Regions from separate parts of the Vreelandella sp. V005 genome, predicted to be linked through region 1. Evidence: predicted binding sites of a transcription regulator. Region 1 holds the regulator's gene; each other region holds the start of a gene.
What was found. Region 1 encodes sigma-54, which starts transcription at its own class of promoters, with help from an activator protein. Its sites were predicted from a motif close to TGGCACNNNNNTTGCTNT; they were not measured.
Positions count from the first base shown of each region.

Region 2: the regulator sigma-54 is predicted to act here: its motif matches at 994-1,011, upstream of ACUN8H_RS02780 (NarK family nitrate/nitrite MFS transporter).
Region 3: the regulator sigma-54 is predicted to act here: its motif matches at 1,960-1,977, upstream of ACUN8H_RS10505 (P-II family nitrogen regulator).
Region 4: the regulator sigma-54 is predicted to act here: its motif matches at 1,135-1,152, upstream of speB (agmatinase).

Region 1 covers NZ_JBQXYA010000001.1:88,976-92,082, forward strand. The annotation lists gene lptB (LPS export ABC transporter ATP-binding protein) at 1-583, shown strand, start outside; gene ACUN8H_RS00445 (RNA polymerase factor sigma-54) at 722-2,134, shown strand; gene hpf (ribosome hibernation-promoting factor, HPF/YfiA family) at 2,234-2,542, shown strand; gene ACUN8H_RS00455 (PTS sugar transporter subunit IIA) at 2,547-3,017, shown strand; gene rapZ (RNase adapter RapZ) at 3,106-3,107, shown strand, end outside.
Region 2 covers NZ_JBQXYA010000001.1:599,990-603,096, forward strand. The annotation lists gene ACUN8H_RS02775 (patatin-like phospholipase family protein) at 1-815, shown strand, start outside; gene ACUN8H_RS02780 (NarK family nitrate/nitrite MFS transporter) at 1,172-2,524, shown strand; gene ACUN8H_RS02785 (nitrate- and nitrite sensing domain-containing protein) at 2,630-3,107, shown strand, end outside.
Region 3 covers NZ_JBQXYA010000003.1:409,133-412,239, forward strand. The annotation lists gene glnK (P-II family nitrogen regulator) at 1-49, opposite strand, end outside; gene ACUN8H_RS10500 (ammonium transporter) at 220-1,467, opposite strand; gene ACUN8H_RS10505 (P-II family nitrogen regulator) at 1,546-1,884, opposite strand; gene ACUN8H_RS10510 (accessory factor UbiK family protein) at 2,241-2,588, shown strand; gene ACUN8H_RS10515 (helix-turn-helix transcriptional regulator) at 2,978-3,107, shown strand, end outside.
Region 4 covers NZ_JBQXYA010000003.1:81,090-84,196, reverse strand. The annotation lists gene ACUN8H_RS08975 (sigma-54 interaction domain-containing protein) at 1-979, opposite strand, end outside; gene speB (agmatinase) at 1,249-2,199, shown strand; gene ACUN8H_RS08965 (YjiH family protein) at 2,339-3,107, shown strand, end outside.

The DNA.
Region 1 (3,107 bases):
GATCGTGGGGCTGGTAAAATCCGATGCAGGCAAAGTGGGCATCGACGAGGTAGACCTCACCCGCGCTCCCATGCATGAGCGTGCAGCGGCGGGGATTGGCTACCTGCCACAAGAGGCGTCGATTTTCCGTAAATTATCGGTCGCCGATAATATTATGGCGATACTTGAAACGCGCAAAGAGCTTAACCGCAGCGATCGCGAGCAGCGCCTGGAGGCACTGCTAGAAGACTTCCATATCACGCATATTCGCGACAACCTGGGCATGAGCCTTTCAGGCGGCGAACGCAGGCGAGTAGAAATAGCTCGCTCACTAGCCACGGAACCCGCCTTTATATTATTGGATGAGCCGTTTGCTGGCGTTGACCCCATTTCGGTCGGCGAGATTAAAACCATCATCCGGGCTCTTAAGCAGCGTCATATTGGCGTACTCATCACTGACCACAACGTGCGCGAAACGCTCGACATCTGCGATATCGCCTACATCGTGGGCGATGGGCAGATCATCGCCAGCGGCTCAACCGAATCGATTCTGACTAACCAAAAAGTGAGAGACGTTTATTTAGGCGCTGATTTTCGCCTCTGAGTTGATTTTTGCATCTAAACTTTTTGCCTCTAAATCGTGTTCCACAACAACTTTACTACCAATGGCATGCTTATTGCACTTGCGCCCAGGAGCTACTCACACTAGGGTGGAGCATTCTGATTAACGAGTGGTTCTCAGATGGTCATGAAAGCTTCTCTCCAACTGCGTATCGGCACACAGCTAACCATGACGCCTCAGCTGCAGCAGGCGATTGCCCTGCTACAGCTGTCAACGCTGGACCTCCGTCAAGAAATTCAGCAGGCCTTGGATGCCAATCCCCTGCTGGAACAGGAAGATGAATTTAGCGAGCAGGCCGTCAGCGAGACTAAAGAGGAAGAGTGGTCAGAGAGTATTCCTACCGAATTATCCGTCGACAGCGACTGGTCTGACACCTATCAAGACGTTGGCACTCACAGCGGCAGCAGCGAAGGCCCTGACTTCGAGCGTCAGGCGGCTGGCCAGAGTCTTCATGGGCACTTGCTGTGGCAACTTGCGATGACCGATTTTGGTGCCAGGGAGCAGCTAGTCGCAGAAAGCCTAATCGATGCGCTTGACGCGAATGGCTACTTAACCCAGCCGCTTAATGACATCCGTGAAGGGCTTCGCGACCAGGGAATCGAAGGGCTCAGCCAGCGCGAAGTAGAAACCATTCTACTTAAACTCCAGCAGTTCGAGCCCACGGGGATATTTGCCCGCGACTTGCGGGAGTGCTTAATGCTGCAGTTGGCTGCCCTGCCCGATAACACACCACTACTGGTGCCCGCTCGTCGCTTAGTGCGTCAATTTCTTGAAGCATTGGGTAAAGACGACATACGTTTGCTCAAGCGCCGCCTGGGGCTCGATGACGCCCAATTGGCGGATGTCATTCTGCTAATACGCAGTCTTGATCCCCGCCCAGGCAGCGCCTATGGCGATACCGACGACAGCTACGTAACGCCGGATCTCGTCGTACGCCATGACCATGAAGGCTGGCACTTAGAACTCAACCCAGAGGCCCTGCCAAGACTGCGCATTCAGCCCGATTACGCCAGCCTGATCAAACGTGCTGACAAAAGCCAAGACAACCAGTTTTTGAAAGAGCACCTGCAAGAAGCACGCTGGCTGATCAAAAGCCTCTCTAGTCGCAACGATACCTTGCTGCGGGTTGGCCGCGAAATTGTCACACGACAAATTGGCTTTTTAGAACATGGCGAAGAAGCCATGAAACCGCTTATTCTGGCCGATATCGCCGAAGCCGTCGAAATGCACGAGTCGACAATCTCCCGAGTAACCACTCAGAAATTTATTCATACGCCTCGGGGCGTTTTTGAGCTCAAATACTTTTTTTCAAGCCAAGTCAGCGGCCAGGACGGTGACAGCCACTCAAGCACCGCGATCCGCGCCCGCCTTAAGAAGCTAATTCAAGAGGAACCGCCCGGCAAACCACTTTCTGATAGTCGTTTAGTAACACTATTAGGCGAGGGGGGAATTCAGGTAGCCCGCCGTACGGTGGCAAAATATCGCGAAGCGATGGGCATTCCCTCTTCCAGTGAACGCCGTCGCTTACGCTAGCGCTGGTCAACGTTTAAGGGGAAACTCTCGACAAGGGCTTTGCAATACGGCAAAAAGGGTTACAATCGAAGTACAGTCCGATGGATAAGGAGTACGTCAATGCAAGTTAATATCACTGGTCATCACGTAGAACTGACTGACGCCTTGCGTGACTATGTCAACGAAAAGCTTGAACGTGTAGAGCGCCATTACGACAATATAACCACGGTGCAAGTCACCCTATCGGTGGAGAAAGAGCGCCAGCAAGCCGCCTGTACACTGCATGCAGCAGGGGCTGATTTACATGCCGAAGCCCTAGACAGTGATATGTACGCCGCCATTGACGCGTTAGCGGACAAAATTGACCGTCAACTTGTTAAACATAAGGAAAAAGCACAAGCTCGCGCCCAAGGCGCTGGCGTGCGTTAATTCAATGACGTTGGAAACCATACTCCCCCCGGAACGGGTTCTTTTTGACGTCCCCGGGGGCAGCAAAAAAAGGGTGCTGGAGTTTTTCAGCACCTTTATTGCCCAAAATACTCCCAGCCTGGACAGCCAAGAAGTGTTCAGCCGCTTAATCGGCCGCGAGCGCTTGGGCAGCACCGGCATTGGTAATGGCGTGGCTATCCCTCATGCGCGTAGCCCACACTGCACTACTCCCATTGCGGGGTTTTTAAAGCTCACAGAAGCCATTGATTTTGACGCCATCGACGGCGACCCCGTTGACTTGGTATTCGTATTATTGGTGCCAGAGGAAGCGGATGACACGCATCTCTCACTGCTTGGGCAAGTCGCCACCATTATGAACGATTCAGGTACCCGTCAGCAGCTACGTAAAGCAGGCAGCCAGCGCGAATTACTTGAGTTACTTACCGCCAAAATTCGTGATCAAACCTCCCCGTAATAGCCTGAGGCCTGCAGTACCTTATGGCGGGGAAGTTTAACTTCACCACCCTCAACGCAGCTTGCTGATCAAAGCAAAGAGAGACTCTAT
Region 2 (3,107 bases), 510 kb from region 1:
ACGACTTTTGGCGAGCAGTCAGCCGCGCCGGAATGGCCAGCCCCATTCGCCGCTCACCGTTGGATATCTTGACCGGCAACTGGAGTATGGATCACTCCCCCGGTTTCATTGCCATGGATCTATTAAGCCGAGTGGCTTCGCCCTACCAACTCAATCCGCTCAACATCAATCCGCTGCGTGATATCGTGGCAAACCATATCGATTTCGAGCGGGTTCGCAAATGTGAACAGCTCAAGCTGTTCGTAGCGGCGACCAATGTACGCACCGGTAAACAGCGTGTGTTCCGTCGTGAAGAGATGAACGTTGATGCCGTCATGGCGTCTGCCTGTCTACCCTTTATGTTCCAAGCGGTCAAAATCGACGGCGAAGCGTATTGGGATGGTGGCTATATGGGCAATCCAGCGCTCTTTCCTCTGATGGAAGAGTGCAGCGCACGCGATATCCTACTGATCCAAATTAATCCGATTAGCCGTCATGAAGTGCCCACCTCGGCGACAGCCATTATGAATCGCCTTAACGAGATCACCTTTAATTCGGCACTGATTAAAGAAATTCGTATGATCGCCCTGCTTAAACACGCGCTGGATGAGCAAGGTATCGAAAACTGCTATCAGCAGGCGCTGTTTCACCGTATTAGCGGTGAGCTAGCGCTGGAGGGGCTGTCTGTCTCTAGTAAGTCCAATTCCGAGTGGCCTTTCTTATGCCATCTGTTCGAACAGGGTCAGGCGGCTGCGGAGCGCTGGCTGAGTGACCATTTTGATGCCATTGGTGAATACTCAACGCTGGATATAGACGCCGTCTATTTAAATGAGTAACGGCCTGTTCGCCTAATGACTAGACAATGAGCGCAGCGCTCAGCTCGTTTTGAAAGCACCAAGATGCGGCAACAAAAGCGTGACATGCCCAATGATGCAGCACGTGCGCCGCGATTTTTTGACTAGCCATTGGCCAATATAAAATTAAGCGTCTGATTTTTTGACATAAAAATTCAACTGGCAAAGTATCTGCATAATGCCTACCAGTGATGGTAGGCGTGGACCAGGCCCAAGTGGGTACGAGTGCGTCGAACCTGACCTTCAATGGTGAAGGCATGTTCTCGTCAATTGTTTGCGCGACGCGCTAAATGCGTTGCGTTGCGATCAACTCGTTTTATGCCCCGTGAGGCCATCCCATGGACATACGCAACAAAGCCAACCGCATTCGGCTCTTCAACTTTTCGACTCCCCAAATGCGCGCTTTCCATTTCTCATGGTTCGCGTTTCATATCTGTTTCTTCGGCTGGTTTGGCATCGCCCCCCTGATGGCGATAGTCCGCGAAGATCTCTCGCTGACGCAAACGCAAATCGGCAACACCATTATCGCCTCGGTGGCGATCACCGTTATTGTCCGCTTGGCGATTGGCGTGCTGTGCGACCGCATTGGGCCGCGTAAAACTTACACTGGTCTGCTGCTATTAGGGGCTATCCCAGTCATGGGGATTGGCTTGGCCGATAGCTTTGAAACGTTTCTATTAGCGCGCTTAGCCATTGGCGCGATTGGCGCCTCCTTTGTGATCACCCAATACCATACGTCCATGATGTTCGCCCCCAATGTGGTCGGCACAGCCAACGCGACCAGTGCGGGCTGGGGGAATTTAGGCGGCGGCACCACCCAAATACTCATGCCGCTGATTTTTTCAGGCATGCTAATGCTGGGTGTCAACGAAGCCTTTGGGTGGCGTTTAGCGATGATGGTGCCTGGTGTGGTGATGTTCTTTACCGGCATCGGTTACTGGTTCTTTACCCAAGATGCGCCCAACGGCAATTTCAGTGAGCTGCGCGCACGCGGCGAGCTGCCCGAAGCCAATGGCGAAAATGGCGCAAAGCATAGCTTCCTCGCCGCCGCCAAAGATATCCGGGTGTGGGCGCTGTTTGTGGTGTACGGCCTCTGCTTTGGGGTTGAGCTAACGATCAATAACATTGCCGCCATCTACTTTTTCGATAAGTTTGACCTTACCTTGGCCACCGCAGGTCTGATTGCCGGTCTATTTGGTTTGATGAATATTTTTGCGCGTACGTTAGGCGGCGTTTTCTCGGATCTTTTCGCTAAACAAGGTGGCCTGAAGGGACGCGTTCGCTGGCTGTTTATTGCCTTGATTTGCGAAGGGATTGCGCTGGTGGCGTTCTCGCAGATGCACGTACTCAGCCTCGCGATTGGCATCATGTTGGTATTTAGTCTGTTTGTGCAGATGGCGGAAGGGGCCACCTACGGCATTGTTCCTTTTATCAATAAAAAAGCGCTCGGGGCCGTTGCTGGCATTGTCGGTGCTGGCGGTAACGTTGGCGCAGTCGGCGCTGCCTTCTTATTTCGTAGCGAAAGCTTAAGCTATCAGCAGGGGCTGTTTTACCTCGGCCTCACCGTACTTGTGCTGGCTTCTTGCGTGTTACTGGTACGCTTTAGCGATGCAACTGAAGCCGAAGAGGCGAAAGCTTACCGTGACGCCGTTGGTGATGACGTAGGCGCAGGTGCGCTGTCGCTTCGCTAAACACGCGCTCATAAACTCAACAATGGCACTCCCAGACGCCTTTATCCTTTAGCAAGCATTATGGGAGTGTTTGAAGGTAGGCGGCGAGCCATTAAGGAAATGATTATGTCTTCAGCGCAGCAGCTGCTGTTAACCGCCATCCGTTGCGATATCGACAACCTTACTCACCTTGCCACCACGGCCGACATTGTGGGCGACATTAGTCATTTTATTCATATGCTCCAACGTGAACGGGGCGCGTCCACCATCTATTTAGCCTCTCAAGGCCAGCGCTTCAGCTCCCGCCGCAACACCTATCGGCAGCATAGCCAGCAGGCGGAAACACTCATGCGCCAACGGCTGGAAGCGCTTAGCCAAGAGGCTCGCCCCCAGGCGGCCGCTCGGCTACTGCGCCGAATTGCTGCCGTTTGGTCTGCCCTGGATGAGCTGGGCGCGCTCCGCGAGGCCATCGATACTTTCGCCATTTCACCCGATGCGGCCACTCAAGCTTTTAATCAATTGACCAGCGGCCTGCTGGCCATTGTTTTCGAGGCGGCTGATACTTCTATCGACCCCGACATCACCCGTACGCTGGTCGCCATTT
Region 3 (3,107 bases), on a different contig from region 1:
GCACATCGTCAAGCTTGAACGGCTTGATAATAGCTGTGATCAATTTCATTACCATATCCTCTAACTGGGTGGCCGTGATGGGGTTGAGTTGAACGGTTGCTAGCATCGCAACCAATAACCGCTGCTCACCAGCATACACCGCTATCGACAGAGAATAAAAAAGCCTCCCACTTTAGGGGAGGCTATAAGGAGCACACCAGCTCAATGGGTAGTCATTACTTATTTCTTAATACCAAATTCTGGGTAGGCCTCGAGACCACATTCAGCGATATCAACGCCTTCATACTCTTCTTCTTCGCTGACCCGGATACCCATGATGGCTTTCAGGATCAACCACACCACCAGGCTTGCCAGGAACACCCAACCGAAGATACCCGCGATACCAATAATCTGAGCACCGAATGACGCACCATCGTTAGTCAGCGGTACCGCCAGCACACCCCAGATACCGACAACACCGTGCACCGAAATCGCACCCACCGGATCATCCAGTTTCACCTTATCGAGGGTCACGATAGCCGCGACGACAATGATGCCGCCCACTGCACCAATAATCGTGGCGCCCAGTGCGGTCGGAGAGAGCGGATCAGCGGTAATCGCGACCAGGCCTGCCAGCGCACCGTTCAGTGCCATGGTCAGATCGGCTTTACGGAACCACAGTTTGGCCAGGATCAGCGCCGCAATAACACCACCTGCTGCTGCAGCGTTAGTATTTACAAACACTTGCGCCACGTTGTTAGCAGAATCGACAGCCGCCAGCTTGAGTTCGGAGCCACCGTTAAAGCCGAACCAGCCCATCCACAGGATGAAGGTACCCAGCGTTGCCAGCGGCATGTTGGCACCGGGAATCGCGTGAATAGAACCATCTTTACCGTATTTGCCTTTACGTGGGCCTAGCACGATGACGCCTGCTAGCGCCGCAGCTGCACCGGCAAGGTGCACAATGCCTGAGCCTGCGTAGTCAGAGTAACCCACTTCAGACAACCAACCGCCGCCCCAGGTCCAGTAACCAGACACCGGGTAAATAAACGCAGTCATTACCACCGCAAAGGCCAGGAATGCCCACAGCTTCATGCGCTCGGCCACGGCACCCGACACGATCGACATCGCGGTGGCAACAAACACGACCTGGAAGAAGAAGTCAGAACGCATGGAGTAGTAAGGGGCGTCATCGCCGCCTGCGGTCACTGCATCAACGCTGTTTTCAGCACCAATCAGGAAACCCAGGTTAGGCAGGAAGCCGCCCGCGCTACTGGAGTACATGATGTAGTAGCCCACCAGCAGGTACATGGTGCAGGCAATTGCAAACAGCGCGATATTTTTGGTCAGAATTTCAGCGGTGTTTTTGGAGCGTACCAGGCCCGCTTCCAACATGGAGAAGCCTGCGGCCATCCACATCACCAGCACGCCGCAAATTAGAAAATAGAACGTATCGAGCGCGTAGCTCAAATCAGCTAACTCATTCATGAGGTGTTCCCCGTTATTCTATGAGAAGTTATTCGCAAAAGACGGCTCTGTTCTGCAGCCCTGTTCGCGTGGCGTCCGTTATACGGCGTCAGCGCCGCGCTCACCGGTGCGGATACGAATCACGTCTTCCAGCGGCGTAACAAACACCTTGCCGTCACCAATTTTGCCGCTGTTGGCTGCACTGCAGATGGCGTCCAGCACGCTTTCTAAACGTGCATCGTCGACGGCCACTTCTACTTTTACCTTGGGCAGAAAGTCGACGACGTATTCGGCGCCACGGTACAGCTCGGTATGCCCTTTCTGACGGCCAAAGCCTTTCACTTCGGTCACCGTAATGCCCTGAACACCGTTGTCGGCGAGTGCCTCACGAACGTCGTCGAGCTTGAATGGCTTGATGATAGCGGTGATGAGTTTCATCCCGGATCTCCCCTGCTGGATAAGTCCTGCTAGATTGGTAGCGGCACTGCCGCCAGAATAAGCACCTGAACCGATAATGCGCATACTGTGCCAGCTGATTTTTTTATTTTAAAAATCAGTAAATTAGAGCGAAACAAAAGTCCAATAGAGCGCTAAATCCCGTTCAACCCATTCTCTCATCACGGCTATTGCACCAAAAAAGAGCGCAAGCAAATGTTGGCTGCTCTATTTCGATGCAAATCACTCGCTAAGCAGTAAATCCATTCGGCGCATGCGAATTCGCCAACTGTTGCGTATCCTTACCGGTATGCCGTTTTTAGTGATTCATTTAATACGTGATTAAGGAGAGAGCAGCTATGGCGCCTCAAGACCGCATCAGCCGACTGGCCCAGCAAATTGGCGACCGTCTACAGAACGCCTCTCAGGCACCGGAAGATATCCAAAAAGGCGTGCAGCAGGTCGTGCGTGGCGCCTTTGATCGCCTTGAGCTTGTTTCCAGAGAAGATTTCGATATTTTGATGGATGTACTGCAGCGCACGCGTTCACGGGTAGAGGCCCTTGAACGCCAAGTGGCAAACCTAGAGGCCACCGTTGAAGCTTCCGCAGCGGCAACCGCCACCCCCTTGGAAGCAGAAGTACCGCCGGTGCCGACCCCAGAGCCCGACAGTGACGACGCGAAAAAGGACAACCGTCCTAACGGATAACCGCTATTCAGCTCAGTTATTTCGTCGGAGGAAATCGGCAATAGCGCCATGGCGCTTATTGCCGATCTTTGCCGCTCGGTTAACCCGCTATATTCGTTGTATGACCTTGTCGAGAAAATAAATACGAATCAATATCATTGACATTTTGTCAGTCAATGTTACCTTCCTTATCTGGCAGCCTACTGCATGTGCCATTGGCTTGACGGCAATGGTGACAAGGGCGAGCTCATCAAAAAAAGCCGTGTGTAAGCACCAAGATAGATCACGCCAGTGTCGGCAGCGCTGCTAAGTGTCTTATGCCAGCGCCGTTTTCTGCATTGGAAAGCGTTGCCTTGCGTAGTGATGCGCCAAATTGATGCAGATCATTTAAACGAAAGCGCCATGACCGTATGAACACACTCGCTGCGCACCAACCTACCGGCCAAATAACACATACCCTGACATCGCAGTCATTGGAACAGTTGGGATTGCGCTTCGGCATTGATTACCGAATTGAGGGAATGTGCGCAAACGTCGTGC
Region 4 (3,107 bases), on a different contig from region 1:
CGCGCAGCGGCGGCAGGGTGACTGGGATCACGTTGAGACGGTAGTAAAGATCCAAGCGAAATAGCCCGGCTTCCACCTGTTTACCCAAGTCCTGATTGGTTGCCACCACCAAGCGAAAATCGACCCGGCGCGAGCGCGTATCGCCCAAGCGAGTCAGACTGCCATCCTGAATGACTTTGAGCAGCTTGGTTTGCATCAACAGCGGCAGCTCGCCGATTTCATCTAGGAACAGCGTGCCCCCTTCGGCCTGCTCCAATAACCCGGCTTTACCTTGCCGTGCCGCACCGCTGAATGCGCCGGGCTGGTAGCCAAACATTTCGGACTCGAACAGGTTTTCAGGAATTGCCGCGCAGTTGACATCGATAAAAGGGCCGTTATGGCGCTGGCTCCAGCGGTGTAGCTGCTTGGCAAAAGCGGTCTTGCCCACCCCTGACTCCCCCAGCATCAGCACATTGGCGTCTGAAGGGGCGACCCGCTTGAGCAGCAGGGCAATTTCCCGCATCACATGGCTTCTGACCTGCAGGTTATCCAGGGCGTCATCCAATGCCTGCTCTTCGGCATCCGGTGCGGCCTGGCTGCGCTTTAAGTGTTCGCTAAAGCGTTTTTGTAGCAGCGCATACTCGTCTTGCAGCAACTGCAGATCGGTTAAATCTCGCGAGCGACTGATAATGCGTTCCAGCTTGCCATTTACGAACACCGGATAGGCTTCCGCAATGACGCGGCGGCCCGTACCCGTGATTTGCATCAATTGAGCGGGCTGGCGGGTGCGCATGACTTCCATGGTGATGGAGGGCTTCAATACCCCAGCGGCCTGAAGCTGTTGAACGCTGCTGGAAAGTAGCTCTTCTCTCGACACTCCATAAACCGCTTCGGCCCCTGGGCTGACATCCACGATCTGCCCATCGCCACTGACGATAAAGAAGTGATCGTTGGCGGTTTCTACAATGGTTTGCAGTACGTGCTTGTCTATTTCACTCATTCTGTTTCTCTCACGCCATCTCTCATGGCAGCCAGTCTTGCCCAAGTAATTCATAAATGAATGATTGATTCACTTATGAATCGTTGGTGTGCCTATTTGATTCATTTTTGCATCGTTTTGCCAGCAATCCTACCTGTTTATCGCTAGCGCAGGGTTGGCACGTTCTGTGCAGTGTCTTAGAAGACAAAAAACCCAAGAAGACAAAGAACTCAACTAGGCAGCATGGATAAGCCGTGCCTAAACGCCACAATAAATCCAAGGAGATAACGATGTCAGAGTTTAATCAGCCGCTGGGCGGTAATACCATGCCGCGCTTTGCAGGCCCCGCCACTATGATGCGCCTGCCCACGCAAGAGAACGCCCAAGGGTTGGATGCCGCCTTTATTGGCATTCCCATGGATATCGGTACCTCGAATCGCCCCGGCACACGCCTTGGGCCGCGGCAGATTCGCGATGAGTCGCGCATGCTACGCCCCTACAACATGGCCACCGGCGCCGCGCCGTTTGAAAGTCTGCAGGTAGCCGATATCGGTGATGTACCGATTAATACGTTCCACCTGCCGAAAAGCGTCGACATCATCACGGCCTTCTACGACGACGTGTTAAAGCATGACTGCATTCCGCTGACGCTAGGTGGCGAGCACACGCTGACGCTGCCGATTCTGCGCGCCATGGCCAAAAAGCACGGCCCGGTGGGGTTGATTCATATCGATGCTCATGCCGATGTGAACGAGCATATGTTTGGCGAGCCGATTGCCCATGGGACGCCGTTTCGTCGTGCCCAGGAAGAGGGGCTGCTGGCCCACAACAAAGTCGTGCAAATCGGCCTGCGCGGGACCGGTTACGCCCCTGAAGATTTCGACTGGTGTCGCGAGCAGGGCTTTCGTGTGGTGCAGGCTGAGGAGTGCTGGCATCGCTCGCTGGCGCCGTTGATGGCTGAAGTGCGCGAGAAGATGGGCGATATCCCAGTGTATATCAGCTTCGATATCGATGGACTGGACCCCTCGGTCGCGCCCGGCACCGGCACGGTGGAAATGGGTGGCCTGACCTCCGCCCAAGGGCTCGAGATTGTGCGCGGCGCGGCGGGTTTGAACATCGTCGGCGGTGATTTGGTTGAAGTCTCGCCGCCTTATGACCCCAGCGGCAACACGGCGCTGATGGGCGCCACGCTGCTGTATGAAATGCTCTGCGTCCTGCCGGGCGTGAAGCGTGGCGACTAAGCCGCTGTTAAAACAGTTTTGATTCAAAAAGCGCCGATCTAACAAGGCGCTAATAAAAAAGACATATGGCAGGAAGTACTGCTTCCTGCCAGGACGCCGCTAGCCCACCTCCAATAATCACTTCCAATAGGTGAACCCTATGTCGAATAGCACCGTTAAGACCGAAGAGCCGACCTCGTCGGGGCCGATCCCCCAGGCGCATTTACTGAAGTTTATAGTGCCTTCTTTAATTGGGGTTCTGCTGTTCCTCGTCCCTTTTCAATTTGGCGATACCATCAATATTGGTATGGGCCTTATGGCGGAGGGGTTGCAAACGCTATTAGGCTCAGCGCTGCCTGCTATCGCGGTAGTCGTGCTTTGTCTGTCAGTGGTAGTCACTGTTTATGCCAAGCTAGCTAACCCTGGCTGGGCCAAAAAAGGCATGTTGCACGAGATGTTTCATGTTGGGCCGCTGTGGTTGGCAATGCGTGCTTTAGGCGCCCTGTTTGCGGTGATGACCTATTTCCAGTTTGGGCCTGAGTTCGTCACTGCCTCTTTTACTGGTGGCGTCATGCTCAATGACCTTGCGCCGGTGCTCTTAACGTTCTTCTTCTTTGCCGCGCTGTTGCTACCGTTCCTGGTCGAGTTTGGCTTTATGGAGTTTATCGGCAGCATGGTACGCAAACCGTTCCGGATAATTTTTAACCTGCCGGGACGCAGCGCCATTGATGCCACTGCTTCATGGATGGGGTCAGGTACCGTGGGTGTGCTCATTACCACACAACAGTATGAGCAGGGCTATTACAATGGCCGCGAAGCCTCGGTGATTGCTACCAACTTCTCTGTGGTCTCCATTGCCTTTGCGCTGTTAGTGACCAGCTTCGTCGATATTAATCACCTGTTTGTACAGTTTTACACGACGGTCGTAG